DNA from 2 places in the Nonomuraea sp. K271 genome. Region 2 is predicted to be linked to the other one. Evidence: riboswitches for the same ligand, from Rfam matches in the RefSeq annotation. Region 2 holds a riboswitch; the other holds the start of a gene.
What was found. Region 2 has a riboswitch for S-adenosylmethionine ahead of thrC (threonine synthase). Riboswitches for the same ligand answer to the same signal wherever they lie in the genome.
Positions count from the first base shown of each region.

Region 1: it holds a riboswitch for S-adenosylmethionine, as region 2 does, so the genes downstream of both, GUY59_RS24755 (aminotransferase class V-fold PLP-dependent enzyme) here and thrC (threonine synthase) in region 2, are expected to answer to the same signal.

Region 1 is NZ_JAAAHR010000075.1:11,319-26,090, reverse strand. It holds gene lysX (bifunctional lysylphosphatidylglycerol synthetase/lysine--tRNA ligase LysX) at 50-1,531, opposite strand; gene GUY59_RS24790 (type III pantothenate kinase) at 1,581-2,363, opposite strand; gene GUY59_RS24785 (L-aspartate oxidase) at 2,367-4,910, opposite strand; gene panC (pantoate--beta-alanine ligase) at 4,989-5,825, opposite strand; gene GUY59_RS24775 (Rossmann-like and DUF2520 domain-containing protein) at 5,845-6,735, opposite strand; gene GUY59_RS24770 (chaplin) at 7,143-7,370, opposite strand; gene GUY59_RS24765 (SAM-dependent methyltransferase) at 7,542-8,504, shown strand; gene GUY59_RS24760 (cytochrome P450) at 8,488-9,681, opposite strand; SAM riboswitch class IV at 9,792-9,907, shown strand; gene GUY59_RS24755 (aminotransferase class V-fold PLP-dependent enzyme) at 9,951-11,249, shown strand; gene GUY59_RS24750 (DoxX family protein) at 11,253-11,879, opposite strand; gene GUY59_RS24745 (NADH-quinone oxidoreductase subunit D) at 12,004-13,149, shown strand; gene GUY59_RS24740 (acyltransferase family protein) at 13,146-14,273, shown strand; gene GUY59_RS24735 (hypothetical protein) at 14,266-14,451, shown strand; gene GUY59_RS24730 (DUF3180 domain-containing protein) at 14,448-14,772, opposite strand, start outside.
Region 2 is NZ_JAAAHR010000041.1:18,698-33,469, forward strand. It holds gene GUY59_RS16695 (HelD family protein) at 1-704, shown strand, start outside; gene GUY59_RS16700 (YbhB/YbcL family Raf kinase inhibitor-like protein) at 771-1,301, shown strand; gene GUY59_RS16705 (hypothetical protein) at 1,350-1,553, opposite strand; gene groL (chaperonin GroEL) at 1,705-3,333, opposite strand; gene GUY59_RS16715 (cold-shock protein) at 3,687-3,887, opposite strand; gene GUY59_RS16720 (MoaD/ThiS family protein) at 4,128-4,403, opposite strand; gene thrC (threonine synthase) at 4,429-5,661, opposite strand; SAM riboswitch class I at 5,675-5,816, opposite strand; gene GUY59_RS16730 (RNA polymerase sigma factor) at 5,896-6,450, opposite strand; gene GUY59_RS16735 (alpha,alpha-trehalose-phosphate synthase (UDP-forming)) at 6,629-8,053, shown strand; gene otsB (trehalose-phosphatase) at 8,349-9,119, opposite strand; gene GUY59_RS16745 (DUF3263 domain-containing protein) at 9,159-9,461, opposite strand; gene GUY59_RS16750 (SAM hydrolase/SAM-dependent halogenase family protein) at 9,579-10,385, shown strand; gene GUY59_RS16755 (hypothetical protein) at 10,468-11,052, shown strand; gene GUY59_RS16760 (S8 family peptidase) at 11,049-12,200, shown strand; gene GUY59_RS16765 (Zn-ribbon domain-containing OB-fold protein) at 12,226-12,630, shown strand; gene GUY59_RS16770 (lipid-transfer protein) at 12,627-13,811, shown strand; gene GUY59_RS16775 (ABC transporter ATP-binding protein) at 13,865-14,772, opposite strand, start outside.

The DNA of each region.
Region 1 (14,772 bases), on a different contig from region 2:
ACGTGAGCGCCCGGAAGACCATGCCTCCGGGCGCTCGATCCTGCGAGGGTCAGTGGGTTGGCTTCACCAGGGGGAACAGAATGGTCTCCCGGATGTTCCTGCCGGTGAAGGCCATGATCATGCGGTCGATGCCGGCGCCCATGCCGCCCGTCGGCGGCATCGCGTATTCGAGCGCCTGCAGAAAGTCCTCGTCGAGCTGCATGGCCTCCGGGTCGCCGCCCGCGGCCAGCAGGGACTGCTCGACCAGGCGGCGGCGCTGCTCGATGGGGTCGTTGAGCTCGGAGTAGGCGGTGCCGAGCTCGGTGCCGAACCCGATGAGGTCCCACTTCTCGGTCACGAGCGGGTCGTCGCGGTGCTGCCGGGCCAGCGGCGAGGTCTCCAGCGGATAGTCCATGACGAACGTGGGCTGGATGAGCGTGTGCTCCACGAGCGCCTCGAACAGCTCCTGCACGAGCTTGCCCGGACCCCACTTCGGGTCCCACGGGATCTCGCGCCGGTCGGCGATCTTGCGCAGCTCTTCCAGCGACGTCGAGGTCGTGATCTCCTCGCCGACGGCCTCCGACACCGCGCCGTAGAGGGTGATGCGCGGCCACTCGGGGATGCCCAGGTCGACCTCGACGCCGTCGTGCACGACCACCGTGCCGTCCAGGGCGGCCACCACGGCCTTCTGGTACATCCGCTGGGTGAGGTCGGCCATGTCGTGGTAGTCGAGGTAGGTGCCGTAGGCCTCGATCATGGTGAACTCGGGGTTGTGCGTCGAGTCGGCGCCTTCATTGCGGAAGTTGCGGTTGATCTCGAAAACCTTCTCGATGCCGCCGACCACGAGCCGCTTGAGATAGAGCTCGATCGCGATGCGGAGATAGAGCTCCATGTCGTACGCGTTGATGTGCGTCTTGAACGGCCGGGCCGTGGCGCCGCCGTGGATCGGCTGCAACATCGGCGTCTCGACTTCGAGGTAGCCCTCCTCGTGCCAGAAGTCGCGCACCGCGCGCACGGTGGCGCTGCGGACCCTGGCCATCTTCCTGGACTCGTCGTTGACGATCAGGTCGACGTAGCGCTGGCGGACCCGCGCCTCCGGGTCGGTGAGACCGACGTGCTTCTCCGGCAGCGGCCGCAGGCACTTGCTGGTGATTTGCCAGCTGTCGGCGAGAACGGACAGCTCACCCCTGCGCGAGGTGATGACCTCGCCGGTCACGCCCACGTGGTCGCCCAGGTCGACGTCGCGCTTCCAGCGGGCCAACGACTCCTCGCCGACCTTGTCGAGCGAGATCATGACCTGCAGGTCGGCGCCGCCGTCGCGGAGGGTGGCGAAGCAGAGCTTGCCGCCCACGCGGTTGAGCATGACGCGCCCCGCGACCGAGACCGTGTCACCGGTGGCGGTGTCGGGCTCCAGGCCCTGGTATTTCTCCCTGACCTCGGCGTTGGTGGCCGTGCGTGGGAAGTTCACCGGGTAAGGGTCGACGCCCTCGCTGCGAAGGCGGTCGAGCTTCTCCCTCCGGATGCGCATCTGCTCGGGAAGTTCGTCGCTCACACCAACAAAGGGTAGGGGATCCGGCGAACCACAGGGACTCGCGCGGGTCTCAGGCCGCGTTACGGTGGTAGATCAGCCGCAGCCCGATGAGGGTCAGCCACGGCTCGTGCACGTCGATCGAGCGTGACTCGCCCACGACCAGCCCCGCGTGCCCGCCGGTGGCCACGACCGTCACCTCGTCGGGGTCGTCGGCCAACTCGGCGGCGATGCGCTCGACGATGCCGTCGACCTGGCCGGCGAAGCCGTAGATGATGCCCGCCTGCAGGGCCTCCACCGTGTTCTTCGCGATCACCGAGCGGGGGCGTACGAGCTCGACCTTGTGCAGTTGCGCTCCGGCGGCGGCCAGGGCGTCGACGGAGATCTCGATGCCGGGCGCGGTGACCGCGCCGACGTATTCGCCCTTGGCCGACACCGCGTCGAACGAGGTGGCGGTGCCGAAGTCGACGATGACGCACGGGCCGCCGTACTGGTCGATGGCCGCGAGCGCGTTGACGATGCGGTCGCTGCCGACCTCCTTGGGGTTGTCCATGCGTACGGGGACGCCGGTGCGGATGCCCGGCTCCACGATCACCGCATTCACGTCACCGTAGTAGCGGCGGCACATCTCGCGCATCTCGTTGAGCACGCTCGGCACGGTGGAGCAGATGGCGATGCCGTCGATGTCGGCCCCTTTGAGCAGCGGCGACTGCGTCAGCAGACCCTGCAGCACGACCGCGATCTCGTCGGCGGTGCGGCGGGCGTCGGTGGCCAGCCGCCAGTGCTCGATGACGTCCTCGCCCTCGAACAGCCCCAGCACCGTATGGGTGTTGCCGACGTCGATCGTGAGCAGCATCAATTACCCCCGCAGATCCAGTGCGATGTCAAGGGCCGGCGCCGAGTGCGTAAGCGCTCCCACCGCAAGGTAGTCCACGCCAGTGTCGGCCACATCACGAGCCGATTCCAAGGTCAATCCCCCGCTCGCTTCAAGGGCAACCCTGTTTCCCACCCGCTTTTTCACGATATGTACGGCACGCGCGGTGTCCTCGACCGTGAAGTTGTCCAGCAGGATCTCCTCGGCCCCCTCGTCGAGCACGGCCTCCAACTGGTCCAGCCGGTCGACCTCCACCTCGATCGGCAGGTCGGGAAAACGCTCCCGCACCGCCCTGAACGCCTCGGCCACGCCTCCCGCCGCCACCACGTGGTTGTCCTTGATCAGGGCCGCGTCCGACAACGACATCCGGTGGTTCACGCCGCCGCCGCAGCGCACGGCGTACTTCTCCAGCGCCCGCAGCCCCGGCAGCGTCTTGCGGCTGTCGCGCACGCGCGCCGAAGTGCCGCTGACCGCCTCGACCCACCTGCCGGTCAGCGTCGCCACCCCGGACAGGTGGGTGAGCAGGTTGAGCGCGGTACGCTCGGCCGTCAGCAGCGCCCTGACCGGCCCCTCTACGGTCATCAGCACGTCGCCCGCCCGCACCCGCTCGCCGTCCTTGACCGCGCGCTCCGCCCGGACCGCCCCCAGCCGGACGAACACCGCCTCGGCCACGGCCAGCCCCGCGACGATGCCGTACTTGCGGGCCACCACGTCGGCGACCGCGCGACGGTCGGCCGGGATGGTGGCCAGGCTCGTCACGTCGCCCTCCTCCCCCAGGTCCTCCTCCAGCGCCCGGTCGATCAGCGCGTCCACCTCCGCCGGGTCGAGCCCGGCCGCGGACAGCTCGCCCGCCGCGGCCTCCCGGTCGGCGAGCCGCCGCGAGCCGGCCTCCCCATGTGGTGTGTACGTCATGCGCGGCCCCTCCTCCGTCAGGGTCACGTCGAGGTGACCCAGCCATTCGTCGTCGTCGCGGCTGTCGTGGTCCTCCCGCCAGTGCGAGCCGCGGGTCTCGAGCCTGGCCGTCGCCGCGCCGGTGAGCACCGTGGCGACGGTCAGCAGGTTGGTGGCCTCCCAGGACTCGGTGCACGCGGGCACCGCGACGGGCGTCCAGCGGGCGTCCCGCAGCGCCTTCGCCGTGACCAGCAGCGACTCGCGGCTGCGCAGGACGCTCGCCCCCATGCTCATGTGGCCCTGGATCCTGGGCCTGGTCCGCGGGTCCACCAGGCCGGGCGCCGCCTGTCCCGCCACCGGGTCGCCCGGCTCGGGGCGTACACGATGGATGTCCTCGGCGATGCGCTCGGCGAAGACGAGACCTTCGAGCAGGGAGTTGGAGGCCAGCCGGTTCGCGCCGTGCACGCCGGTGCAGGCCACCTCGCCGCACGCGTACAGACCCTCGATGGAGGTGCGCCCGCGCAGGTCCGTACGGACGCCGCCGCTGGCGTAGTGGGCGGCGGGGGCGACGGGGACCGGTTCGGCGGCCGGGTCGATGCCGTGCTCGCGGCAGACGGCGTAGATCGTGGGGAAGCGGGTCCGCCAGGTGTCGCGGCCGAAGTGCCGCCCGTCGAGGTACACGTGCTCGCGCCCGGTCTCCCGCATCCTGCGCATGATGGCCTTGGCCACGACGTCGCGCGGAGCCAGGTCGGCCAGTTCGTGCTCGCCCGGCATGAACCGTTCCCCGTCGTGGTCGACGAGGAACGCGCCCTCACCCCTGACCGCCTCGGAGATCAGCGGCTGTTGCCCGGTCGATTGGGGGCCGAGCCACAGGACGGTCGGGTGGAACTGCACGAACTCGAGGTCGCGCACCACCGCCCCGGCCCGCAGCGCCAGCGCCACCCCATCGCCGGTGGAGACGGAGGGGTTGGTCGTGGCGGCGTAGACCTGGCCCATGCCGCCGGTGGCCAGCACCACGGCCCTGGCGCGCACCGCGCCCACGCCGTCGCGCGCGCCCTCGCCCATGACGTGCAGCGTCACGCCCCTGGCCCGGCCTTCGGCGTCCTTGAGCAGGTCGAGCACCAGGGCGTGCTCGACCACCTCGATCGACCCTGCGCGGACCGCCTCGACGAGCGCCCGCTGCACCTCCGCGCCGGTGGCGTCGCCGCCCGCGTGCACGATCCGGCGCCTGCGGTGGCCGCCTTCCCTGGTGAGCTGGAGTTCGCCGTCGGGGGCGCGGTCGAAACGCGCGCCCCTGGCCATGAGGCGCCGCAGCGCGTCCGGCCCCTCGCTCACCAGCGTGCGCACCGCCTCCACGTCGCACAGCCCCACCCCGGCGAGCAACGTGTCGCTCAGGTGCTCGTCGGGGGTGTCGTGAGGGTCGAGCACGGCGGCGATGCCGCCCTGGGCCCACCGGGTCGAGCCGGCCGACAACACGTCCTTGGTGACGACCAGGACCCTGGCCTTTGGCTCCAGCTCGGCGAAGCGCAGGGCCGCGGTCAGGCCCGCGATGCCGGAGCCCACGACGACCACGTCGGCCTCGACGGTCCAGCCGGGCGCCGGGGCGGTCAACCGGAGGGGGATCGCCGGTGCACTCATGGGGTCTCCTCAGCGAGGCGATTTCGTCAACATGACGATAACCTGTCCCCCGACGTGGGCTCGCCCCGGGGTGCCCGCTCAGCCGCGGCTCAACGTCACGCTGACGTTGTCGATCAGGCGCGTGGTCCCGACCCTGGCGGCCACCGCGAGCACGGCCATGCCGTCGTACGTCTCGTCCACCTCGGCGAAGGTCGCCGGATCGACGAGGACCAGGTAGTCGACGTCGAGCTCCGGCCCCGCCGCGTCGAGCACCTCCCGCGCCTCGGCGCGGATCCTGGACGGCGTGAGCCCGGCCGCGCCCGCCCGGAGCGCCCGCGAGAGCGCCAGCGCCACCCGCCGGTCGTCATCGGACAGGAACCGGTTGCGGCTGGACAGGGCCAGGCCGTCGGGCTCGCGGACGGTGGGCACGTCGAGGATCTCGATCGGCAGGTCGAGGTCGGCGACCATGCGGCGGATGAGGGCGAGCTGCTGGGCGTCCTTCTGCCCGAACACCGCCAGCCCCGGCTGGACCACGTTGAACAGCTTGAGCACCACGGTGAGCACCCCGTCGAAGTGACCGGGCCGGGCTGCCCCTTCGACGATGGAGCCCATCCGGCCCGCGGTGACGCCCACCTGGCGGTCGGGCGCGTACATGTCCTCGACGGCCGGATGGAACACAACGTCGACGCCCTCGGCACGGCACACGTCGAGATCCGCCTCGAATGTACGGGGATATCGCGAAAAATCGTCATTAGGGGAAAATTGCAGAGGATTGACGAAAATGCTGACCACAACGTGATCGGCCCGAGCGCGGGCCTGCCTGATCAGCGCCTGGTGCCCCTCGTGCAGCGCACCCATGGTCGGCACGAGGGCCACCTCGCCACCACCCCGGGCCTTGACCAGATCTTCCCTATTCCTGGCGACGATCAGCTCCATGCCGGCCCTCTCTCATCCTTTAAGTCCATATGTTGCCCCCCAGCGCGTCGAGCAGCCGCTCCGCCTCCTCGGGCTTGAGCAGCCCCGCCGCGAGCGCCCGGTCCGCCGTGAGCCTGGCCAGCGCGATGTAGGCGTCGGCCGCCTCGGGAGCGGCCAGGATGAGCGCGTCGACGTGCTTGCGTACGGTGCCGGCGTCGCCCCGCACCACCGGGCCGGTGAGCCCACCGATCCCGAGCCGCAGCACGTTGTCGAGCGCGGCGCCGAGCAGCGGCCCCAGCATCCGGCCCGGGTGGTCGACGCCGATGCGCCCGAGCAGGTCAGACGACTCGGCGATGAGCGTGACCATGTGGTTGGCCGCTCCCGCGAGCGCCGCGTGGTAGAGCGGGCGGTCGGCGTCGGCGATCCAGACCGGCTCGCCGCCCATCTCGATCACCAGGGCCTCGGCGATGGGACGCAGCACGTCGGGCGCGGTCACGCCGTAGGAGATGCCGGTGAGCTTGTTGAGATCGTCGTCGCGACCGGTGAAGGTCATCACCGGGTGCAGCGCGAGCGGCAGCGCGCCGGCCTCGGCCGCCGGGTCGAGCACGGACAGCCCGTACGCCCCGCTGGTGTGCACGAGCAGCTTGCCGTGCAGGTCGGCCTTCGTGGACGCCAGCCCGTGAGCCAGGTCGGGCAGCGCGTCGTCGGGAACGGTGAGCAGAATCAGCTGCGCCGCCGCCACGACCTGGTCGGGCCGGGACGGCGTGACACCGAGCCGGTCGGCGGCCCACCGCTGCGAATTGTCGGACACTCCGCTGGCGGCCACCACCTGATGGCCCGCCTGCGCCAGCGCGGCCCCGAGGGCCGAGCCCACCTTGCCCGCACCGAGCACGCCTACGGTCAGCCGTGCCGGGCGATCACCCGCGTCCATGACGTCACCCCTGTCGACTGTGAACGAGAAACCCGCTGGGCGCACTGCCGCTCACGGGGTCTCGACAAATGACGGCACCAGGGCGGCAGCTCGCTGATGCGGGCTTTATCTTTCGTGATGGCGCTGGCGACCAGGGTAACGGCCTGACGGAGCCGAGCATGTGACCGTGCCTTTGCCGCGCGTTGAGTTAACGACAAAAGCGACAAGGGCATACAAAAAACGCACCCCCTGTCGGAAGAGATGAGGAGAGGGGTTCACCGCATGGCAGCGGGCGCCGAGTCCGTCCTCTGGACCCGACGCCCGCGAAAGACGTGAACCTCTTGGAGGTGCACCGGGCCGGCCGACCGCCGACTGACCAGCCCGGGACGGACCCGGGCCGGCCTGCGCCGGCCCGGGCTCCGCCTCACTCAGTGGTGGCTGGGCACGTGGGCGAAGGCGCCGCCCTTGCAGCCGGCGAGCGCGCCGCCGATGACCGCCACCGCGTTGCCACAGACGTTGACGGGGATGGCGATGGGCAGGTGCAGCTGGTTGCCCGAGGCGATGCCACCGGCGCCGCTGGTGATGTCTGCGTGCGCGGGGGCGGCGAGGGACAACATCGCAACGGCTCCGGCGACGGCCATGGCCTTCTTCAGCACGAGGGCTCCTCTCGGTTGCGCGGCCGTCTTGAGGGCCGCGGGGCGTGCTCGACAGGGGACACAAGGAGTGACCACCCGATGACAATAGGTCAACGTTACCCCAACCCGAGTACAGTGAGTAGTCTTTACCTGACGTACTGTGCCCAGCGGAAGTCATGAGATAGTCCAGACATGTGGCTCACCTGGCGCGCCGCCACGCAGCGTGCGCTTTACGGCGAGGCGGGCTTCTACCTACGCGAACGCCCTTCGGGCCACTTCCGCACCTCGGTCAGCGCCTCGGCCGCGTTCGCCGACGCGGTGCTGGCCCTGCTCGCCGAGGTGGACGCCGAGCTCGGCTCCCCCGCCGTGCTCGACCTGGTCGACATCGGCGCGGGCGAAGGGACGCTCGTCACACAGGTCCTGGGCGCCGCCGAGCCCGGCGTGCGCGACCGGCTGCGGGTCACCGCCGTCGACCTCTGCCCCCGCCCCGAGGGCCTGCCCGAGCGCATCCGCTGGCGTCCCGACCTGCCCGCCGCCATCACCGGGCTGGCCATCGCCAACGAATGGCTCGACAACGTCCCGATCGACGTGGTGGAGCAGACCGCCCAAGGACCGCGGCTGATCATGGTCGACGTACGCACCGGCGAGGAGCGGCTAGGCGACCCGCCCGGCCACGCCGACCGCGAATGGCTCGAGCGATGGTGGCCGTTGTGCGGGGTGGGCGCGCGGGCGGAGATCGGGCGACCCCGCGACGAGGCCTGGGCCTCGGTCCTCGCACGCCTGACCAGAGGGCGAGCGATCGCCATCGATTATGCACATCCTGTGGATAACCGCCCGCCGTGCGGCACCCTGACCGGATACCGCGACGGCGCGGTCGTGACCCCCGTCCCCGACGGCACCTGCGACATCACGGCACATGTCGCGCTCGACGCGTGCGCGGAGGCCGGGCGCGAAGCCGGTGCGATATCCACAACCTTGTCCACACAGCGTGACGCGCTCAGGGCCCTCGGCATCACCGGCGCCAGGCCGCCCGCCGACCTGGCCCACGTCGATCCGCGCGGCTACCTGCGCGCCCTGGCCAGAGCCTCCGAGGAGGGCGAACTGATCCATCCGTCGGGGCTCGGCGGCTTCGGCTGGCTCAGCCAGTGGCGGTGAGCTCCAGCGAACGCAGCCCGCGGATGACGTAGCCCGGCTTCCACTCCGGCTCCCGGCGCAGCTCCAGCGTGGCCGCGCGGTCCAGGAGGGCACCGAACGACTCCATCAACTCGATCCTGGCAAGCGGCGCCCCCAGGCAGAAGTGGATCCCGGCGCCGAAGGAGACGTGCGGGTTGTCGGCGCGGCCCACGTCGAGCCTGTCCGGGTCGTCGAACACCGTCTGGTCCCGGTTGGCCGAGCCGAACAACAACGCCACTTCCGCCCCGCGCGGGATCCGCACGCCGTGCACCTCGATGTCCTCCAGCACCCACCGCTCGAACATCTGCAGCGGCGTGTCCCAGCGCATCAGCTCCTCCACGGCCGTGGGCAGCAGCGAGCGGTCCTCGCGCAGCCGTACGAGCTCGGCGGGGTTCCTGAACAGGGCCCACCAGCCGTTGCCGGTCACGTTCACGGTGGCCTCGTGACCGGCGTTGAGCAGCAGGACGCACGTGCCGACCAGTTCGTCCTCGGTCAGCTCGGTGACCTGGGTGAGCGCGCTGATCAGGTCGTCGCCGGGGCGCGGGCGGCGCTCGGCGGCCAGGGCCTTGAGGTAGGCGGCGAACTCCTCCGCCGCGCGCACCGCGGTGTGCTGGGCCTCGGGGGCAGGGTTGAGCTCGTACATGCCACAGATGTCGGCCGACCACGGGCGCAGCAGTTGGCGGTCCTGCTCGGGGATGCCGAGCATCTCGGCGATCACGGTCACCGGCAGCGGTTCGGCGACGTCGGCGATCAGGTCGCCGCCGCCCTTGGCGACGTACGTGTCCACCAGGTCCCGCGCGATGGCGTGGACCCGGGGGCGCAGCGACTCGACCATGCGCGGCGTGAACGCCTTGGACACCAGCCGGCGCAGCCTCGTGTGCACCGGCGGCTCCACGTCGAGCATGCCCGCCCTGATCACCCGCCAGAACGGCTTTTGGAACTCCGGCTCCGGCGGCCTGCCGAACTCCTCGGGCGTGGCCACGTGCAGGTAGGAGCGGCCCAGGCGGCGGTCTCTGAGCAGCGCGTTGACGTCCGCGTGCCGGGAGATCAGCCACTGGTTCGTCGGTTCGAAGTAGCTGACCGGAGCGTCGCGGCGCAGTTCCTCGTAGACGCGGTACGGGTGAGCCACGAAATCCGGATCCCAGGGATCAAAGCGCATCATTTCATCTTAGGAGCGGGATCCTCCCTTTCGGCAGTGCCTTTTTCCTCCAGCGCCTGCTGCCCCCGCTTGCGACGCATGCCCGGGTCCGGGTTATAGTTCGTGACGTAGGTCATGAGTGCCAGCGACAAGCCCCGGCTAGCTGGCCGGCAACCCTCGCGTCCGCGGCGGGGTGCCCCGGGTGAAGACCTGGTCCGTCACGAGGTGTGGCGGGCAAGCGCGGGCTCCGTGGCTGCTCCAGGGGTCCGGCGACCCCGAGGAGAACTGCCGTGTCCACGTTGACGATCTTCACGTCCGCTTCCGCCAGGGCCGCCGAGGCCCCCGCCCCCACGGCCGAGCGACGTGTCCCCGCCGTGCTCGGCGCCGACCTCAAGGTGCCGGTCAAGGGCGGCCGGCTGGTGAGCTACGCCAACCTCGACTACGCCGCCAGCGCCCCCTGTCTGGAGCCGGTCAGCGCGGCCGTCGCCGCCGCGCTCCCGGCCTACTCCAGCGTCCACCGCGGCGCGGGCTACGCCTCCCAGCTCACCACCGCCCGCTACGAGCAGGCCAGGCACACCGTCAGCGCGTTCGCCGGGGCCCGGCCGGGCGACGCCGTCATCTTCACCCGCAACACCACCGACGCCACCAACCTGCTCGCCCGCTGCCTGCCCGAGGGCACGACCACCGTCGTCTTCGACACCGAGCACCACGCCTCGCTCCTCCCCTGGCCCCGGTCCGTACGCCTGGCGCCACCCGCCTTCCCCGGCGAGGCCGTGCGCGCCGCCGACGAGACGCTGGCCGCGATCGACGGGCCCAAACTGCTCGTGGTCACCGCCGCCTCCAACGTCACCGGCGAGTTGTGGCCGATCGCCGCCCTGGCCCACATCGCGCACCGGCACGGGGCCAGGATCCTGGTGGACGCCGCGCAGCTCGCACCGCACCGGCGGCTCAACCTCACCGCGCTCGACCTCGACTACGTGGCGTTCTCCGGGCACAAGCTGTACGCCCCCTTCGGCGCGGGCGTGCTGATCGGGCGGCGTGACTGGCTGGCCGAGGCGGAGCCGTACCTGAAAGGCGGGGGCGCGGTCCGGTCGGTGGCCGGCGGGGTCGAGTGGCACGACGACCCGGAGCCGCGGCACGAGGCGGGCACGCCGAATGTGCTCGGCGCCATCGCGCTGGCCGCCGCCTGCGACGCGCTCTCCGCCACCGGATGGACCCCACTGGTGCGCGAGGAGGAGCGCCTGATCGCCCGGCTGCGGGCCGGTCTCGCCTCGATCGAGGGTGTACGCGAGCTGTCCCTTTGGGGGGACGACCATCCGCGGGTGGGCATCGTGTCGTTCGCCGTCGAGGGGCGAGCGGCCCGCGAGGTGGCCGAGGTGCTGTCCGGGGAGTACGGCATCGGTGTGCGCGACGGCAAGTTCTGCGCGCACCCGTTCGTCCGGCACCTGCTGGGCACGGAGAACGGGCTCCCGGACGGCGGGTGCGAGGACGGCGCCGCGTCGGCGGTGCGCGCCTCGATCGGCATCGGGACCACGCAGGAGCACGTGGACCGGCTGATCGATGCGCTGCGCGACCTCACCGCCCGCTGAAGGTCAGCCCTTGGGCGGTTCGCGGCGTGGTGGCTGCTCGTCGCCGACCAGGGCGTCGATGTCGCGCATGTCCTTGTCGCTGAGGCCGCTGTCCTTCGGCGCGCTCGGCTGCCGGGGCACCTGGGGCGGCTCCTCCTGCGCCGGCAAGGGCGTCGTCGGGCCGCCCCGCCCGGCGGGGGCGTGGGCGGCGAGGTCCGCCTCGGCCGCGCGGCGTTCGGCCCGCCGGCGCGACATCGCGCGGAAGATGCCATCGAGGCCGAACCGGCCGCCGCCCAGGACGAGGAACAGCAGGCTCAGCGAGCCGAGGGCACCCGGCACCTCCCAGCCGTTGTCGGCGGACAGCGGGGTGAGGCCCCAGTGCACGAAGAAGATCGCGCCGAGCATGTTGAGCAGCAGCAGCACCACCACGGGCCTGACCAGCAGGCCGAGGATCAGGAAGATGCCGCCGACGGTCTCCACGACGGTCGCGTACGCGGCGGCCACCTCGGGCGCCGGGATCCCCGACTCCCTGAAGCCCTGCGCGGTGGCGCCCAGGCCGCCCTGCCACTTCTGCCATCCATGGGCCAGGAAGATCACGCCCGTCACCACGCGCGCGACCAGAGCCGCGACGTCGAACAATATTCTCTTCATGGTGATTTCTCCCCCCGTTCCAGATATCCCTCCCCATGTCCGACTTTGGGATGCACACGCATACCAAGGTTTGACGGTCACCCCGCCGCTGGATCGACACCCACGACGGTGGCAGCATGGCCGTATGACGGAACGTGTGGTCGGCATAGGTGCGGGCGCCAAAGAACTGGCCACCGAGGACATGATCCTCAACATCGGCCCGCAGCATCCGTCGACCCACGGGGTGCTTCGGCTCCGGCTCACGCTCGACGGCGAGCGCATCGCCACCGCCGAGCCCATCATCGGCTACATGCACCGCGGCGCGGAGAAACTGTTCGAGGTGCGTGACTACCGCCAGATCATCATGCTCGCCAACCGGCACGACTGGCTGTCAGGGTTCGCCAACGAGCTGGGCGTGGTGCTCGCCGCCGAACGCCTGCTCGGCATGGAGCCCCCGGTCAGGGCCGTGTGGGCGCGCACACTGCTGGCCGAGCTCAACCGGGTGCTCAACCACCTGATGTTCCTCGGCTCCTACCCTCTGGAGCTGGGCGCGATCACCCCGCTGTTCTACGCCTTCGACGAACGCGAGCGCATCCAGGCCGTCATGGAGGAGATCTCCGGCGGGCGCATGCACTACATGTTCAACCGGGTCGGCGGGCTCAAGGAAGACCTGCCGCTCGGCTGGCTCGACCGGGTGTCGGCGGCCGTCGCGCAGACCCGCCGCCGCGTGCCCGACATCGAGAACCTCATCCTGAACAACGACATCTTCCTGGCCCGCACCACGGGGGTCGGCGTGCTCACCCGCGACCAGATCATGCAGTACGGCGTGAGCGGCCCCATCGCCCGCGCCTCCGGCGTCGACTTCGACCTCCGGCGCGACGAGCCCTACCTCGCCTACCCCGAGCTGCCCGTCAAGGTGATCACCAGGAGCGCGGGCGACTGCCACACCCGCTTCGAAGTCCTGCTCGAACAGCTCAAGGTCTCGCTCGACCTGGCCGACGCCTGCGCCGAACGCCTGCGCGCGCTGCCTCCAGGGCCGATCAACCAGCGCCTGCCCAAGGTGCTCAAGGTGCCGGAGGGCCACACGTACGCGTGGACGGAGAACCCGCTCGGCATCAACGGCTACTACCTCGTCTCCAGGGGCGACAAGACGCCGTGGCGGCTCAAGCTGCGCTCCGCCTCCTACAACAACATCCAGGTGCTGCGCGAGATGTTGCCTGGTCACCTGGTGGCCGACATGGTCGCCATCCTCGGCTCGATGTTCTTCGTCGTGGGTGACATCGACAAGTGACGACGCAAGAGCGCGACAAGTACGTCGACTGGCTGCGCGCCCTGAGCCTGATCGTCGTGGTGGTGTGGCACTGGGCGTTCACCATTCTCGAATGGAAGCCGCACGGCCCCGAGCCCACCAGCCCGCTCGGCTTCACCTCGGGACTGTGGATCCTCACCTGGCTGCTGCAGGTGCTGCCGCTGTTCTTCTACGTCGGCGGTCACGTGCACCTGCTGTCCTGGAACCGGGCCAAGACGCGGGGCGTCGGCATCGGCTCGTTCGTCCTGCGGCGCATCCGCGCGCTCGCCTTACCCGCGCTCGTCCTGTCCGGCGTGTGGGCCGTCATCGGGGCTGTCGTCACGTGGGCCTTCGACGTCGACTGGATGTGGCGGGTCGTGCTGCTGGTGCTCAGCCCACTCTGGTTCCTCGGCGTCTACCTGGTGCTGATCGCGCTGCTGCCCGTGGCGCTGTGGCTGCACAACCGCTACGACGTGCTCGCCCTGATCTGGCTCGGCGGCGCCGCCCTGGTGATCGACGTGGTGCGCTTCAGCTACGGCGTCGACCAGGTCGGCTGGCTCAACATGCTCGTCGTCTGGGGGCTGGCGCACCAGGCCGGGTTCTTCTACGACCGGGTCGTGGCGCTGCCCCGCCGCTATGACAAGGGACTGTTGTGGACCGGGCTGTTCGCCCTCTTCGGGCTGGTCTACTCGGGCATCTATCCCGGCTCGATGGTGGGCGTGCCCGGCGACAAGTGGTCGAACATGGCGCCGCCCACGTTCGTGATCGTGGCGCTGCTGCTCTTCCAGATCGGGCTCGTGGAGGTGCTGCGGCCCTCCATGGAACGCGTACTCGTACGGCCGGGCTGGCGCCGGGTCAACGACTTCATCAACCGTTATTCGCTGCCGCTGTTCCTCTTCCACACCACGGGGATGGCGATCGCGCTGGGATTGTCGTGGTGGTGGTTCGGCACCATGGGCACCCAGATCCCGCCCGACCTGAAATGGTGGCTGGAACGCCCCATCGCCATCATCGGCCCGCTGATCTGCACCGCCCCCGTCATCTATCTCTTCGGCCGGCGCCGCACACCTGTGCGCCAAAAGCGGGACGAGGACGTCAGCCGCTCCCTAGGCTCGGAACATGCCTGACATCGGCTTCCACGCCACCGCCGAGGACCTGCGGATCATCCGCGCCGCGCTGCGGGAAGGCGAGCGGCCGAGCGACGTGATCCGCCGCGCGCTGCGCCTGCTGCGCCGGGAGATGTGGCACGACCGCGTGCGGGCCGCCGCCCGGCGCAGCACCGAAGACCTCTCCGGCGAGCACTAGTCGCGCTCCTGCTCCTCCGGCTCCTTGGGGATGCGGCAGGAGTGCTCCAGGTAGAGGGCGGCGCAGACGAGGAGCACGCACGACGCCAGCGACCCCGCGGCGACGAAGAACTCGCCCCGTGGCGTCTCCCGGTCGAGCAGCTGCGCCGTGTGCAGCCCGAACCCGGCGAAGATCCCCCCGAACGCCGCCCCCGCGTACGCCGACGCCTTCGCCAGCGCCGCCAGCCGGGCCACCGCCATCGGCTCCACCGGCTTGGTGCCGGGCTTTCTCTCGATCCTGGCCTTGGTCAGCCAGGCGGTGTAGCCCTCGCCGATGGCCAGC
Region 2 (14,772 bases):
CCGCGCTCCTCGACGAGTTGCGCGACCTGATGGAACGTACGCCGTCGCTCGGCCACCTGGTGGTCGACGAGGCCCAGGACCTGTCCGAGATGCAGTTGCGCGCCCTCGGCCGCCGCTGCCGCAACGGCTCCGCCACCGTGCTCGGCGACCTCGCCCAGGGCACCACCCCCTGGTCGACCCGTTCGTGGACGTCGGTCCTCGAACACCTGGGCCAGCGCGAGGGCGAGGTCACGGAGCTGACCCTCGGCTTCCGCGTGCCGAGGGAGGTCCTCGACTACGCGGCCCGCCTGCTGCCCTCGATCGCCCCGGGCCTGGCAGCCCCGCAGTCGCTGCGGCCGGGCGCGGGCTCGCTCACCGTGCGCGAGGGCGGCTCGGTGGCGCAGGCCGCCGAGGAGGCCCTGGCCAAGGAGGGCTCGATCGGCGTCATCGTCCCCGACGCGATGGTGGCCGCGGTCTCCGAGTCGCTCGCCGGCCTGCCCTACGCCGTTCTCGACCCCGACTCGACCGAGGAACACCGCCTGCTGATCGTGCCCGCGACCCTCGCCAAGGGCCTGGAGTACGACCACGTCGTCGTCGTCGAGCCCGCCGACATCGTCGCGGCCGAGCCCCGCGGCCTGGCCAGGCTCTACGTGGTCCTGACCCGGGCGGTGACCTCGCTGACGGTCCTGCACGGCAAGCCGCTGCCGCCACAGCTGGCGAGCTGACAGGGGCCTGCGGCACGGCCGCTTCTAGGATGGCTGGGCAAGGAGCTCTAGACCTAGGAGGATGCCGTGCCAGCACCCCTTCCCCATGAACACCTGCCCTCGGTTACCGCGCTCGTGGTCGAGAGCGACGATCTCCAGGACGGTGAGCGGCTCAACGATGTCCACGTCTTCAACGACTGGGGCATGACGGGCCAGAACCTCTCGCCCCACCTGCGCTGGTCCGGCGCTCCGGCGGAGACCCGCTCCTACGCCGTGACCTGCTTCGACCCCGATGCCCCCACGGGCAGCGGCTTCTGGCACTGGGTGCTGTTCGATATCCCCGCCTCGGTGACCGAGCTGCCGACGGGCGCGGGCACGGCCCCGGAGTTCAAGGGCCTGCCCGGGGGCGCGGTGCACGCCCGCAACGACTACGGCAGCAAGGACTACGGCGGCGCCGCTCCGCCTCCCGGCGACCCGCACCGCTATGTCTTCACCGTCCACGCGTTGGGGGTCGAGTCACTCGGTCTCAGCAGCGACACCAGCCCGGCGGTGGTGGGCTTCAACATCACCGCCAACTCGCTGGCCCGCGGCCACCTCATTCCCCACTACGGCGTCTGACGACGAAGGTGCCCCACCGCACGTCGGTGGGGCCCCTTTCCGTGGGGTCTAGTCGCAGATCTCGTCGAGCGGCTGCAGGTTGCCGAGCAGCGGCACCCACCGCCGTAGCTCGCACAGCGGCGTCCCCTCGGTCACGGCGCCGCTGACGACGACCCCGGGGTCGTTGACGGCATGCGCGGGAACAGCCGTGAGGGTGACGGCGGCGAGGCCGAGAACGGCGACGCTCAGCATGCGCTTGCTGCGGGAGAACATTTCTCTGCTCCTTTGGTGAGGCGATGTGCAGACAACCCTTTCTCACTCCAAGTAGCAGTTCAATCGCGAAACGTAATGGCAGCGAAACGAAAACAAGAGCGGCCCGGAAAAACCGGGCCGCTCTTTTTGGGACGTGCGCCGCGAACAGGACCTAGAAGTCCATGTCGCCGCCGCCGGGCATGCCGGCGGGAGCGGCCGGGGTCTTCTCCGGCTTCTCGGCGATGACGGCCTCGGTGGTCAGGAAGAGCGCCGCGATCGAGGCGGCGTTCTGCAGCGCCGACCGCGTCACCTTGGCCGGGTCGAGAATGCCGGCCTCGAACATGTTGACGTATTCGCCCGACGCGGCGTTGAGGCCCTCACCCGGGGTGAGGTTGCGCACGCGCTCGACCACGACGCCGCCCTCGAGACCGGCGTTGACCGCGATCTGCTTGAGCGGCTCCTCCAGAGCCTTCTTCACGATCGCCGCGCCGGTGGCCTCGTCGCCGTTGAGCTCCAGCTTGTCGAACGCCTTGGCGCCGGCCTGCAGCAGAGCCACGCCACCACCGGGGACGATGCCCTCCTCGACGGCCGCCTTGGCGTTGCGGACGGCGTCCTCGATGCGGTGCTTGCGCTCCTTGAGCTCGACCTCGGTCGCCGCGCCCGCCTTGATGACGGCCACGCCGCCGGCCAGCTTGGCCAGCCGCTCCTGCAGCTTCTCGCGGTCGTAGTCGGAGTCGGTGCGCTCGATCTCGGCGCGGATCTCGTTGACCCGGCCGGAGATCTGCTCGGCGTCACCGGCGCCGTCGACGATCGTCGTCTCGTCCTTGGTCACGACCACCTTGCGGGCACGGCCCAGCAGGTCGAGGGTGGCGGTCTCGAGCTTGAGGCCGACCTCCTCGGCGATGACCTGACCACCGGTCAGGATCGCGATGTCGTTGAGCATGGCCTTGCGGCGGTCGCCGAAGCCCGGGGCCTTGACGGCCACCGAGCGGAACAGGCCGCGGATCTTGTTGACCACCAGGGTCGCCAGGGCCTCGCCCTCGACGTCCTCGGCGATGATCAGCAGCGGCTTGCCGGACTGCACGACCTTGTCGAGCAGCGGCAGCAGGTCCTTGTTGGCGGAGACCTTGCCGTTGACGATCAGGATGTAGGGGTCTTCGAGCACGGCCTCCATGCGGTCGGAGTCGGTGACGAAGTACATCGACGTCATGCCCTTGTCGAAGCGCATGCCCTCGGTGAGCTCGAGCTCGAGGCCGAAGGTGTTGCTCTCCTCGACGGTGATGACGCCTTCCTTGCCGACCTTGTCCATCGCCTCGGCGATGAGCGCGCCGATCTCAGGGTCGGCGGCGGAGATGGAGGCGGTCGAAGCGATCTGCTCCTTGGTCTCCACGTCCTTGGCCAGCTTGGACAGCTCCTCGCTGACCCGCTCCACGGCCGCCTCGATGCCCTTCTTCAGAGCCATCGGGTTGGCGCCCGCGGCCACGTTGCGCAGGCCCTCGCGCACCAGCGCCTGGGCGAGCACGGTGGCGGTCGTGGTGCCGTCGCCGGCGACGTCGTCCGTCTTCTTGGCGACCTCCTTGACCAGCTCCGCGCCGATCTTCTCCCACGCGTCCTCGAGCTCGATCTCCTTGGCGATGGACACACCATCGTTGGTGATCGTGGGAGCGCCCCACTTCTTCTCCAGCACGACGTTGCGCCCCTTGGGGCCCAGGGTCACCTTGACGGCGTCGGCGAGCTGGTTCATACCGCGCTCGAGACCGCGCCGGGCGTCCTCGTCAAACGCGATCATCTTGGCTGCCATAAGGCTAGACCTCCCAGATGCAGGGTGGCTTGTCGTGGACCGAGCCGACGCCCGCGACGGCATGGGTCAGCATCTCCTTCGGCAGACCCCATCGTCCCGATCCGGTGTTGGCACTCTGCTGCACAGAGTGCCAACGAACTGTTTAGCACTCTACCCTGCCGAGTGCAAGCGAACTCACCTGCGGCCGTTCCTTTCCCCAGGTCAGTCGTCTGTCCGGCGAGCCGCCCGTGGACGCACCGCTGGCCGCGGTTCGCGCACACGACTCGCCGTACCAGGGGTCGACGAAAGATAGGTGACGGTTCGCACGGACTGCGCTGCCGCGCGATCCCGCCGGTGCATACCAGTGCGGTGAATCAGACCGTCCTGACGGACTCCGCCTGCGGTCCCTTCTGGCCCTGCGTGATCTCGAACTCGACACGCTGTCCCTGTTCGAGAGAGCGATACCCGTCCATCATGATCGCTGAGTAATGGACGAATACATCCTTACCACCGTCTACCGCGATGAAGCCGTAGCCCTTGTCCGCGTTGAACCACTTGACGGTGCCCTGCGCCACTTCCGACTCCTCTTACTGGTCTCCCAGATCTCGCCCATTCCTCCGCGAGACCCGTAATCGCCCGACATAACAGAAAATCAGCCAGGCGATCGCCCTCGACCATACCTGTGGCAAGGGGTTTGGCAACAGAGTCAATCTGCAGAGACCACATTTCTTCCATCGGCGGTTCAACGTTGAATTGCGGGGAAAAGAAGAAGGCGCCCACAAGGGACGCCTTCGCCGAAGTGTGATCTGCCGCACTCACCCGCCCGCGACGGCGGGGATGATGGAGATCTGGGTTCCCTCCGGCGCCGGAGTGTCCAGCCCCTGGGCAAATCGGACGTCCTCTTCCCCCACATAAACGTTGACGAAACGCCGAATCTGGCCCGATTCATCCAGAATTCTTGCGCCGATACCCGGGTAGTCAGAGTCCAGCTTGGCCAGCACGTCACGAAGAGTCGCGCCCTCGCCACTGACTTCCGCGTTGCCCCCGGTGTAGGTGCGCAGAATGGTGGGAATCCGCACAGAAACGCTCATGGTTACACTCGCCCTTTCGTGGTTGTCAGACAGTCGCGCGGAACGCGTCGAGAGAGGGCCGGATCACGGCCGTGGGCCTGGCGTCGCCGCTGATCGCGTCGAGCGTCTTGAGGCCGTCACCGGTGTTCAGGACCACGGTCTCGGCCTCCGGGTCGAGCTGCCCGGTCTCGGTGAGCTTCTTCAGCACGCCCACGGTCACGCCGCCCGCGGTCTCGGCGAAGATGCCCTCCGTCGAGGCCAGGAGCTTGATGGCGGCCACGATCTCGTCGTCCGTGACGTCCTCGACGCCCCCGCCGGTCCGCCGCGCGATGTCCAGCACGTACGGGCCGTCGGCGGGGTTCCCGATGGCCAGCGACTTGGCGATGGTGTCGGGCCGTACGGGCTGCACGACGTCGTGGCCCGCCTTGTAGGCGGTCGACACGGGCGAGCACCCGGCCGCCTGCGCCCCGAAGATCTTGTACGGCGTGTCCTCGACCAGCCCGAGCGCGACCAGTTCCTTGAAGCCCTTGTCGATCTTCGTGAGCTGCGAGCCCGAGGCGATGGGGACGATGATCTGCTCGGGCAGCCGCCACCCGAGCTGCTCGGCGATCTCGTACGCGAGCGTCTTGGAGCCCTCGGCATAGTAGGGCCGCAGGTTGATGTTGGTGAACCCCCACTTGTCGCCGAGCGGGTCGCCGATCAGCTCCGAGCAGAACCTGTTGACGTCGTCGTAGGTGCCCTCGATGCCGATCAGCCGGCCGCCGAAGACCCGGGCCATGGCGATCTTGGCCTGTTCGAGGTTGGCCGGGATGAACACGCACGCCTCCAGCCCGGCACGCGCGGCGGCGGCCGTGACCGCGCCCGCGAGGTTGCCCGTGGAGGAGCAGGAGAGCGTGTGGAAGCCGAAGTTGCGGGCCGCCTCGACGGCCATGGCGACCACGCGGTCCTTGAAGGAGTGGGTGGGGTTGCCCGAGTCGTCCTTGACGTGCAGGGACCTGATGCCGAGCGCCCGCCCGAGGTTGCCGGCCCTGACCAGCTTGGTCCATCCCGGGTTCATGTTGGGCTTGTCGGCGACGTCGGCCGGCACGGGCAGCAGCGACCGGTAACGCCAGATGTTGGCGGGTCCCGACTCGATCGCCGCGCGGGTCACCGCGCCGAACTCGTAAGCCGCTTCGAGCGGCCCGAAACATTCCTGGCAGGCGAAGCTCGGACCGAGCGGGTAGCGTGCGCCGCACTCGCGGCAGGACAGACCGACGGCGGGACCAAAATCGAGCGACATGAAGCGAGGCCTTCCCTCATCTTCGTCTACGGCCACCTTGACCACAGACCGGAATTGGCACCTTGTCCCGGTCGGCCTCGCCAGGTCGCGAGTCACAAGCCGGGAGGGTTGCCGGGGCTTCGCAGGGCCGGTCCCTCCACCCCTCTGGATGAGCAATATTCAGTTGTCGAGTCGGACTCTACCCGCCCACGTGGCGGAAACGTCCTTCCGTCTCAGAGTTTGAGACGCGCGATCTCAGCGATAGTCCTCCCCCAGCACGCCCTGGACATATTTGCGCGCCTGGTGGATGCGCGACTTGGCGGTGCCGAGCGGGATGCCGAGCTGGTCGGCCACCTCGTTGTAGTCGAGCTGGACGATGTCGCGCAGGACCAGCGCCTGCGCCAGGTCGGGTTTGTCGGCCTCCAGCGCCTCCATGGCGTCGAGCAGGTCGAGCCGCGAGCCCGCGATCACGCTGACGCGGCGCACGTCGGGCTTCTGCATCGGCAGCTCGTCGGAGCTCTGCTCGGCCGCCCTGCGCTTGAGCGAGCGGTACGTGGTCCGCGCGCAGTTGGCCGTCACAATGTGCAGCCAGGTGCTGAACCTGGCCCGTCCCTCGAAGCGCCCGATGTTGCGCGCCACGGCCAGCAGGGTGTCCTGGGAGGCCTCCTCGGCGTCCTGGTGGTAGGGCAGTATGCGGGCGCAATGACGCATGACATCGGGCTCGATCCGCCGCAGCAGCTCACCAAGAGCGCGGTGGTCTCCGGCCGCGGCGGAGCGGGCGAGTTCCTCGGTTAGCTCATCAAGCGCCATGCCTGGGATCCTAGGGTCATAGGGAGCCTTGTTGGCATCCTTCCTTTTCCGATGGGCCGTTCACCACGATGATCAGTGTGGTCCCGTCTGCACCGACACGCCAGCCGGAAGGAGTCACCTTGAGGTCTCACACCAGCTCACCGCCCTGCCGGCGGCCCGCGCGGCTGGAGCGGGCGCGGTGAACAACGTCCTGGTGGCCTCCAACCGCGGCCCTGTCTCCTTCACCGTCTCCGACGACGGCGAGCTGACCCTGCGCCGCGGCGGGGGCGGCCTGGTGTCGGGATTGTCCGGCGTGGCCAAGGACGACGGTGTCCTGTGGGTCTGCGCGGCGTTGTCCGACGGCGACCGCAGCGCGGTGCGCCTGGCGCCCGGCGGCCGCATCGACCATGCCGGCTACGACACCGGCCCGCTGCGCATGCTCGACATCCCGCCCGCCACCTTCCACCGCGCCTACAACGCCGTGGCCAACTCCACGCTGTGGTTCGTCAACCACCTGCTCTACGACATCCCCAACGCGCCGCTCTTCGGCACCAAGTTCGGGCGCGAGTGGGAGTCCTACCGCGACTACAACGGCGCGTTCGCGCTGGCCCTGGCCGAGGAGGCCGGCCACGAGGCCAGGGTGATGGTGCAGGACTACCACCTCACGCTGACCCCGGCGATGCTCCGTGCCGAGCGGCCCGACCTGCGCATCGCCCACTTCAGCCACACGCCGTGGGCGCCGCCCGAATACTTCTCCCTGCTGCCCGACGAGGTGGCGAGGGAGGTCCTGGAAGGCATCCTGGGGGCCGATCACGCCGGGTTCCTCACCGACAGGTGGGCGCAGTCGTTCATGGACTGCTGCGAGGCGCTGCTGGGCGCGGAGGCCGACCGCGTCGGGCGCAGCGTCACCCACGACGGCAGGACGACCCGCATCGGCGTGCACAGCCTCGGCGTCGACGGCGCAGCCCTGTGGGAGCGGGCCTGCGAGCCCGACGTCGAGTCGCACATGACCGCTCTGAAGGAGCAGGTCGGCGACCGCAGGCTGATCGTCCGCATCGACCGCACCGAGCTGTCGAAGAACATCGTGCGCGGCCTGGTCGCCTACGGCGAGTTCCTCGGCGCCCACCCCGAGTGGCACGGGAAGGTCGTGCACCTGGCCTTCGCCTACCCGAGCCGGCACGACCTGCCCGAATATCGCGAATACACCGCGTCGGTGCAGCGCTGCGCCCAGCAGATCGAGGACGAATACGCCACGGAGGACTGGGACCCCCTCATCCTCAACGTCAACGACGACTACCCGCGCTCGCTGGCCGCGTACCGGATGGCCGACGTGCTGCTGGTCAACCCCATCCGCGACGGCATGAACCTGGTGGCCAAGGAGGGCCCCGTGCTCTCACCCCGGTGCGCGCTCGTGCTGTCGCGTGAGGCGGGCGCGGCGGCCGAGCTGGGCCCTCACGCGCTGCTCGTCAACCCCTACGACATCAGTGGCACGGCCGCCGCCCTGCACGACGCGCTCGTCATGCCGGAGCAGGAGCGGCGGGCGCGCCGCGACAGGCTGCACGCGGCGGCCACCGCCCTGCCGCCGCAGAAGTGGCTGGCAGCCCAGCTCGACGCCCTGGCCTGAGTGCTCAGCTCCAGCGGGCGCGCCTGAGCAGCCGGACGGCCCCCGCGTGCTCCACTGGTCGACGACCAGCACCTTCGTCGTCGGCAGGTACCACTCGCGCTGCACGAAACGCGACCTCACCCGGCCGCCCGCGTACGAGACACAGGCGGCCGCCCACTCGCGGCACGCGGCCAGGTGGCCCGGCCCGACCTGGCGCAGGCCCTTCTTCCTCGCCGCGCCGAGCCTCTGCCCTCACGGTCACCACGCGGGTCCAGGCGGCGGCGGAAGGGTCGGGCCGCCCGATGAAGGTGACCGCTTACGGACGGCTGAACGCGGACGCCAGCTCGCCGAGCAGAGCCACGACTCCCTCGGGGCCGTCCACCACGATGTCGGCCCGCTCGGCCAGCGCCGTCACCTCGGCGGAGCCGCTGCACACGGTCACGCCGGGCAGGTTGGACGCCTCGACGGCGTCGTACGCGGCCAGGTCGCCGAGGTCGTCGCCGGCGAACAGGACGGACCTCGCGGCCCGCTCGGCCAGGAAGAGGCTGAGTGCCTGGCCCTTGTCCATGCCCGGCGGGCGCAGTTCGAGGACGTAGCGGCCGGGCTCGACCACCAGGCTGTGCTTCTCGGCCAGCTTGGCCAGCGGCTCGCGGAGCTTGGCGAGGGCGCCGTCGGGGTCGGGGCTGCGCCGGGTGTGCACGGCCACGGCGCGGCCCTTGTCCTCGACGGTCACGCCTTCGACGCCGAGCGAGTCGAGCAGCAACGGCAGCTCGGCCTCGGTGCGCGGCACGCCGGCGGGGGGCGGGGGCGCGGAGACGCGGCCGTGCTCCCAGCGTTCGAACCCGTAGTGTCCGAGCACGACCAGCCCCGGCACGTCGCTCAGCCCCGGCCCCAGTTCCAGCACGGTGGCCGGTGGCCTGCCGGTCACGATGACCACCGCGAGCACGTGGGCGCCCAGGTCGGCGAGAACTTCGGCCGCCTTCGGGTGGATCACGGCCTCGGCGGGATCGGGCACGATCGGCGACAGCGTGCCGTCGAAGTCGAGCCCGATCACGGCGCCCGCCGGATCGCTCAGGATCGCTTCCATTCCAGGGATGTTCCTCACGCGGCTGCCGTACCCAGCCGGTCAGGGGCGCATGCCAAGCCGTCTGGCGGCGCGGTCACGCTGACGGGTGGAGCGTAACCTGCGCAGCCTCTTGACCAGCATGGGGTCCTGCTCGAGCGCCTCGGGTCTGTCGATCAGCTCGCCGAGCAGCTGGTAGTAGCGGGTGGCGGAGAACCCGAAGGTCTCCTTGATGGCCTGCTCCTTCGCGCCCGCGTGGCGCCACCACTGGCGTTCGAAGGCGAGGAGCTCGTGATCGCGTTGTGAGAGTGGTTGCCGGCCGGACGGCTCCTGGGCAGCATTGTCACCGCTGAGCGGTGCTCCCATGGTGTCCTCCTCGAAAGGGGCGTGTGACGGTCACGTCGCACGCACACGGCCCGTGGCCATCGTAATGTGCGGCGCGCTGCTGTTCATGGCGGTTCGACAGACGTACAGTCACCAGATGTGACCTCAGTAATCACGCTGCTCACGGACTATGGGCTCGAGGACGGCTACGTGGCGGCCTGCCATGGCGTGATCGCCGGGATCGCGCCCGAGGCCAGGGTGATCGACGTGTGCCATCTGATCCCGGCGGGCGACGTACGGCGCGGCGCGGCCGTGCTCGCCCAGACCATCCCCTACCTGCCCGCGGGCGTGCACATCGCCGCGGTCGATCCGGGGGCGGGCGCGTCCAGGCGCGCGGTGGCCGTGGAGGCGGGCGGCCGGGTGTTCATCGGGCCCGACAACGGGCTGCTGTCGTGGGCCGTGCACGCCGGCGGCGGCGCCCAGTCGGCTCACGAGATCAGCAACGAGCAGCACTTCCTGCGGCCGGTCTCGCCCACGTTCCCGGGGCGCGACGTGTTCGCGCCGGTCGCCGCCAAGGTCTCCGGCGGGCTGAGCACGGCCGAGCTGGGGCCGGAGATCCCGGTCGGCAGGCTGGTCTCGCTGCCGGAGCCGACCTCCCAGCTGCGTGAGGGCTCGGTCGAGGGCGAGGTCGTCTCGGTCGACCGCTACGGCAACACGCAGTTGTCGATCGCGGCGCGCGACCTGCAGGCGCTGGGCGTGCGGGTGGGCGACACGCTGGGAGTGCGGCTGGGGCGGCGGCAGCTCTCGCTGCCCTACCGGGAGACGTTCTCGGCGGTGCCGCCGGGTGAGCTGGTGGCGTTCGCGGACTCGGCGGGGCTGGTGGCGATCGCGGTCAACTGCGGTGACGCGGCGCAGCGGCTGGGGCTCCCGCCCGGTGCCCATGTCCGGCTTTCTCCTCTTTCTTAGGGCGAAAGCCACAGATCGGAATTACTCCGCGTATCGGTCTGTTTACTGAAGGGTCGGGCTGACTCGGCGGTCGCGTGTCAGAATGCGGGTCAAACGTCCCCTCCCCCTCCCCTTCGAGGTCGACGTGTACCAGCTTCCTGTTGTCCTGCTGTCGATGTTGTCCACGCTCCTGCCCGCCCCCGAGCCTCGCCTGCCCGAGCCCAGGGTCTTCCCCTTCGCCGTGCCGGGCGTCAGCCCGTCGGGCGCGCGGGTCACGTACATGCTGGCCGGGGTCGCGCCCGAGGCGACGTGCCCGGCCGCGTTCCAGCCCTCGGCCGTGGGGCCCGGCTGCCGCACCGCCTTACGCGCGACGTACGCCGACAGCACGGGCACCTACGTCGCCACCGTGGGCATCGCCGTGCTCGACGGCCCGCAGCTCACCCCCTCCAGTACCGGACGGCCGGCGACCGTGCGGCCCGTGGCCTTCCCCGGGGGCCCGGCCGAGCGGTTCGGCGACCGCCAGTACGTCACCGGGGTGGTCCTGCGGCCCGGCGGGCGCTACGTGGTGGCGGCGGCCGCGGGCTACGCCGACGGGCGGGCGTACCAGCCGGGTGAGGCGGTCGAGCCGCGGCTGCGCGCCGCCGCGAGCCAGCTCGTCACGGCGCTGCACCGGGCACTGACCGGATGAGCAGGCTCCTCGTGCCTGCCCTGGTGACTGCGCTGGCGGTGGGCACAGTGCTGGGGGCCGCCGCTCCGAGCGCCTCCGACGACGTCAGCCGCGTCGCGCGGGCCGGGCAGTGGCAGCTCGGCGCGTTGCGGCTGCCCCAGGCCTGGCGTACGAGCAAGGGCGCCGGCGTCGTCGTGGCCGTGCTCGACACGGGCGTCAACGCCCGCCACCCCGACCTGGCGGGCGCCGTGATCCAGGGGCCCGACCTGACCGGCGTGGACGCGAGCCCGCACCGGTGGGGACGCCACGGCACCGCCATGGCCAGCCTGATCGCCGGCCGCGGGCACGGCGACGAGCAGGAGGGCGGCGTCCTCGGGGTGGCGCCGAGGGCCAAGGTGCTGTCCGTCAGGGTCACGCTCGACAACGGCGACCCGCAGCGCGTGAAGCTGCGTTCCGGCGGGCGCAACGCGCTGGCCAGGGGCATCCGCTACGCGGCCGACCACGGCGCCGGAGTGATCAGCATGTCGCTCGGCGGCGGCAGTGGCGCCTGGGAGGGCTCGGCCCCGGAGGAGGAGGCCGTCCAGTACGCGATCTCCAGGGGCGCCGTGCTCGTGGCCTCGTCGGGCAACGACGGCGCCTCCGCCAACAGGAAGAACTTCCCCGCCGCCTACCCAGGCGTGATCGCCGTCGGCGCCGTGAACCGGCGGCTCACGGTGGCCGGGTTCTCCAACCGGCAGGACTACGTCTCGGTGGTCGCGCCGGGCACGGAGATCGTGACGGCCGACGAACGCGGCTCGTACGTGATCGGCGACGGCACCAGCTCGGCGGCGGCCCTGGTGGCGGGCGTCGCGGCCCTGGTCAGGTCGGCGTACCCGAGCCTGTCCCCTTACCACGTGCGACAGGCCATCGAGCTCGGCACGAGGAAGCGGCCGGCCGACGGCCACAGCCCCGCCTACGGGCACGGGGTGGTCGACGCGGCGCGGACTCTGCGGGCGGCCGCCCGGCTGGACGTGCCTCCGTCCGGGGCGGCGGCGCCGGAGCGGTACTCCTGCCAGGCGTCGCCGTCCTCCAGGGGGCCGGTGGTGGCGGGCATGGTGGTGCTGGTGGCGGCGATGTCGGCACGGGTGCTGGTGACGCAGCGGCGGCGGCGACGGAGGGGTGTAACCTAGCAAGCGCTTGTGTGATACTCCGGCTATGACGTTTGCCATCGACGGCTGGTTCGCCATCGACCACGACGGCGTCCGCCTCATCGGCACCCGGTGCGCCGGCTGCGGCACCGTCTGCTTCCCGCCGCGGCACGGCCTCTGCCCCGACCCTCGCTGCGGCGGCACCGAGCTGCGCGCATGCAGGCTGCCGGGACGTGGACGCGTCTGGTCGTACACGAACGCCTGCTACCCGCCGCCCGCGCCGTACGTGGCGGCGGAACCGTACGAGCCGGTGACCCTGGCCGCGGTCGAGCTGGAGGAGGCCGGGATCGTCGTGCTCGGCCAGGTCACGGGCCTGACGGTGGAGGACCTGGAGGTGGGCATGGAACTGGAGCTCACCTCGGGCCCCCTGGCCGACGGGCCGCAGATGTGGATGTGGCGGCGGGCGTCATGAGCGTCGTTGTGCTGGGCACGGGCATGCACCCCTGGGGCAAGTGGGGCAGGCCCTTCGTCGAGTACGGCGTCGCGGCCGCCCGCGCGGCACTCGACGACGCCGGCGTGGCCTGGACCGACGTGGACTACCTCGTCGGCGCCGACACCATCAGGAACGGCTACCCCGGCTTCGTCGCCGGCGCCACCTACGCCCAGGCGCTCGGCTGGTCGGGCGCCAGGATCGCCTCCTGCTACGCCGCCTGCGCCTCGGGCGCCCAGGCCGTCGACATCGCGCGCACCCGCATCCTGGCGGGCCTGTGCGAGGTCGCCCTGGTCGTGGGCGCTGACTCCACCCCCAAGGGTTTCTTCACGCCGGTGGGCGGAGACCGGCCCGACGACCCCGACTGGCTGCGCTTCCGCCTCCTCGGCGCCACCAACCCCGCCTACTTCGGCCTCTACGCGCGCAGGCGCATGGCCGTGCACGGCTCGACCCAAGCCGACTTCGCCGCCGTCAAGGTCAAGAACGCGCGGGCCGGCTCGCTCAATCCCATGGCCCGCTACCGCAGGCCCGTCACCGTGGACGAGGTGCTGGCCTCCCCCATGGTCGCCGACCCCTTGCGGCTGATGGACATCTGCGCCACCTCCGACGGGGGCGCCGCCGTGGTGCTCGCCTCCGAGGAGTACGCCCGCCGCCGCGGCGCGACCCCCCTCGTACGCCTGGCCGCCGTCTCCGCCGTCACCCCGTCCTTCCCCAGTACCGTCCTCGAACTGCCGAACTTCGCCACCGACTCCTGGGCCGCCGCGCCGCCGCCCGAGAAGCCGTTCAGGGCGGCGATCGCGTACGCGGCCTACGAGGAGGCGGGGGTGGGCCCCGAGGACGTCTCGCTGGCGGAGGTGTACGACCTGTCCACGGCGCTGGAGCTCGACTGGATGGAGGACATCGGCCTGTGCCCGCCGGGGCAGGCCGACAAGCTGCTGCGCGACGGCGTGACGGCACTCGGCGGCCGCGTCCCCGTCAACCCGTCGGGCGGCCTGGCCTCGTTCGGCGAGGCGATCCCCGCCCAGGCCATCGCCCAGCTCTGTGAGCTCGTCACCCAGCTGCGCGGACGCGCGGGCCCCCGGCAGGTGCCGGGCCCCCGGGTCGGCCTGGCCGTCAACCAGGGCCTGTTCGGGCACGGCTCCGCCCTGGTCGCCACCCTCTGAACGGGCAGGTGCCCCCCGAGCCGGGCTCGGAGGGCACGTGCCGTGCGGGCGGTTCAGCCGACGTGGACCACGTCGTGCGTCTCGGCGAAGTGGCAGGCGCTCTCGTGCGCCGTGCCGGGCCGGATCTGCAACAACGGCTCCTCCTCGGCGCAGATCTCCTGCGCCTTCCAGCACCGCGTACGGAACCGGCACCCCGACGGCGGGTTGGCCGGCGAGGGCGGGTCACCCTGGAGGATGATGCGCTCGCGCTGCTCCCGCCCATCGGGGTCGGGCACCGGCACCGCCGACAGCAGCGCCTGCGTGTACGGGTGCGCGGGCCGGTCGTAGATCTCGGTGTCCTTGCCGAGTTCCACGAACTTGCCGAGGTACATCACCCCGACCCGGTCGGAGATGTGGCGCACCACCGACAGGTCGTGGGCGATGAAGATGTACGCCAGGTCGAACTCGTTCTGCAGCCGCTCCAGCAGGTTGATGACCTGCGCCTGGATCGACACGTCGAGCGCCGACACCGGCTCGTCGCAGACGATGATCTCCGGCTGCAGCGCCAGCCCGCGGGCGATGCCGATGCGCTGCCGCTGACCGCCGGAGAACTGGTGCGGGTAGCGGTTGATGTGGTCGGGGTTGAGACCCACGACCTCCAGCAGCTCCTGCACCTTCGTGCGGCGGTCGCCCTTGGGCGCCACCTCGGTGTGGATCTCGTACGGCTCGCCGATGATGTCGCCGACGGTCATCCGGGGGTTCAGCGAGGTGTAGGGGTCCTGCATCACCATCTGGATGTTGCGCCGCATCCGCTTGAGCTCGCTGCCCTTGGCGTGGGCGATGTCGCGGCCGTTGATCTTGACCGAGCCCGACGTGGGCCGCTCCAGCGCCATGAGGACCTTGGCGAGCGTGGACTTGCCGCAGCCCGACTCGCCGACGATGCCCAGCGTCTCGCCCTTGTGCAGGTCGAACGAGACGCCGT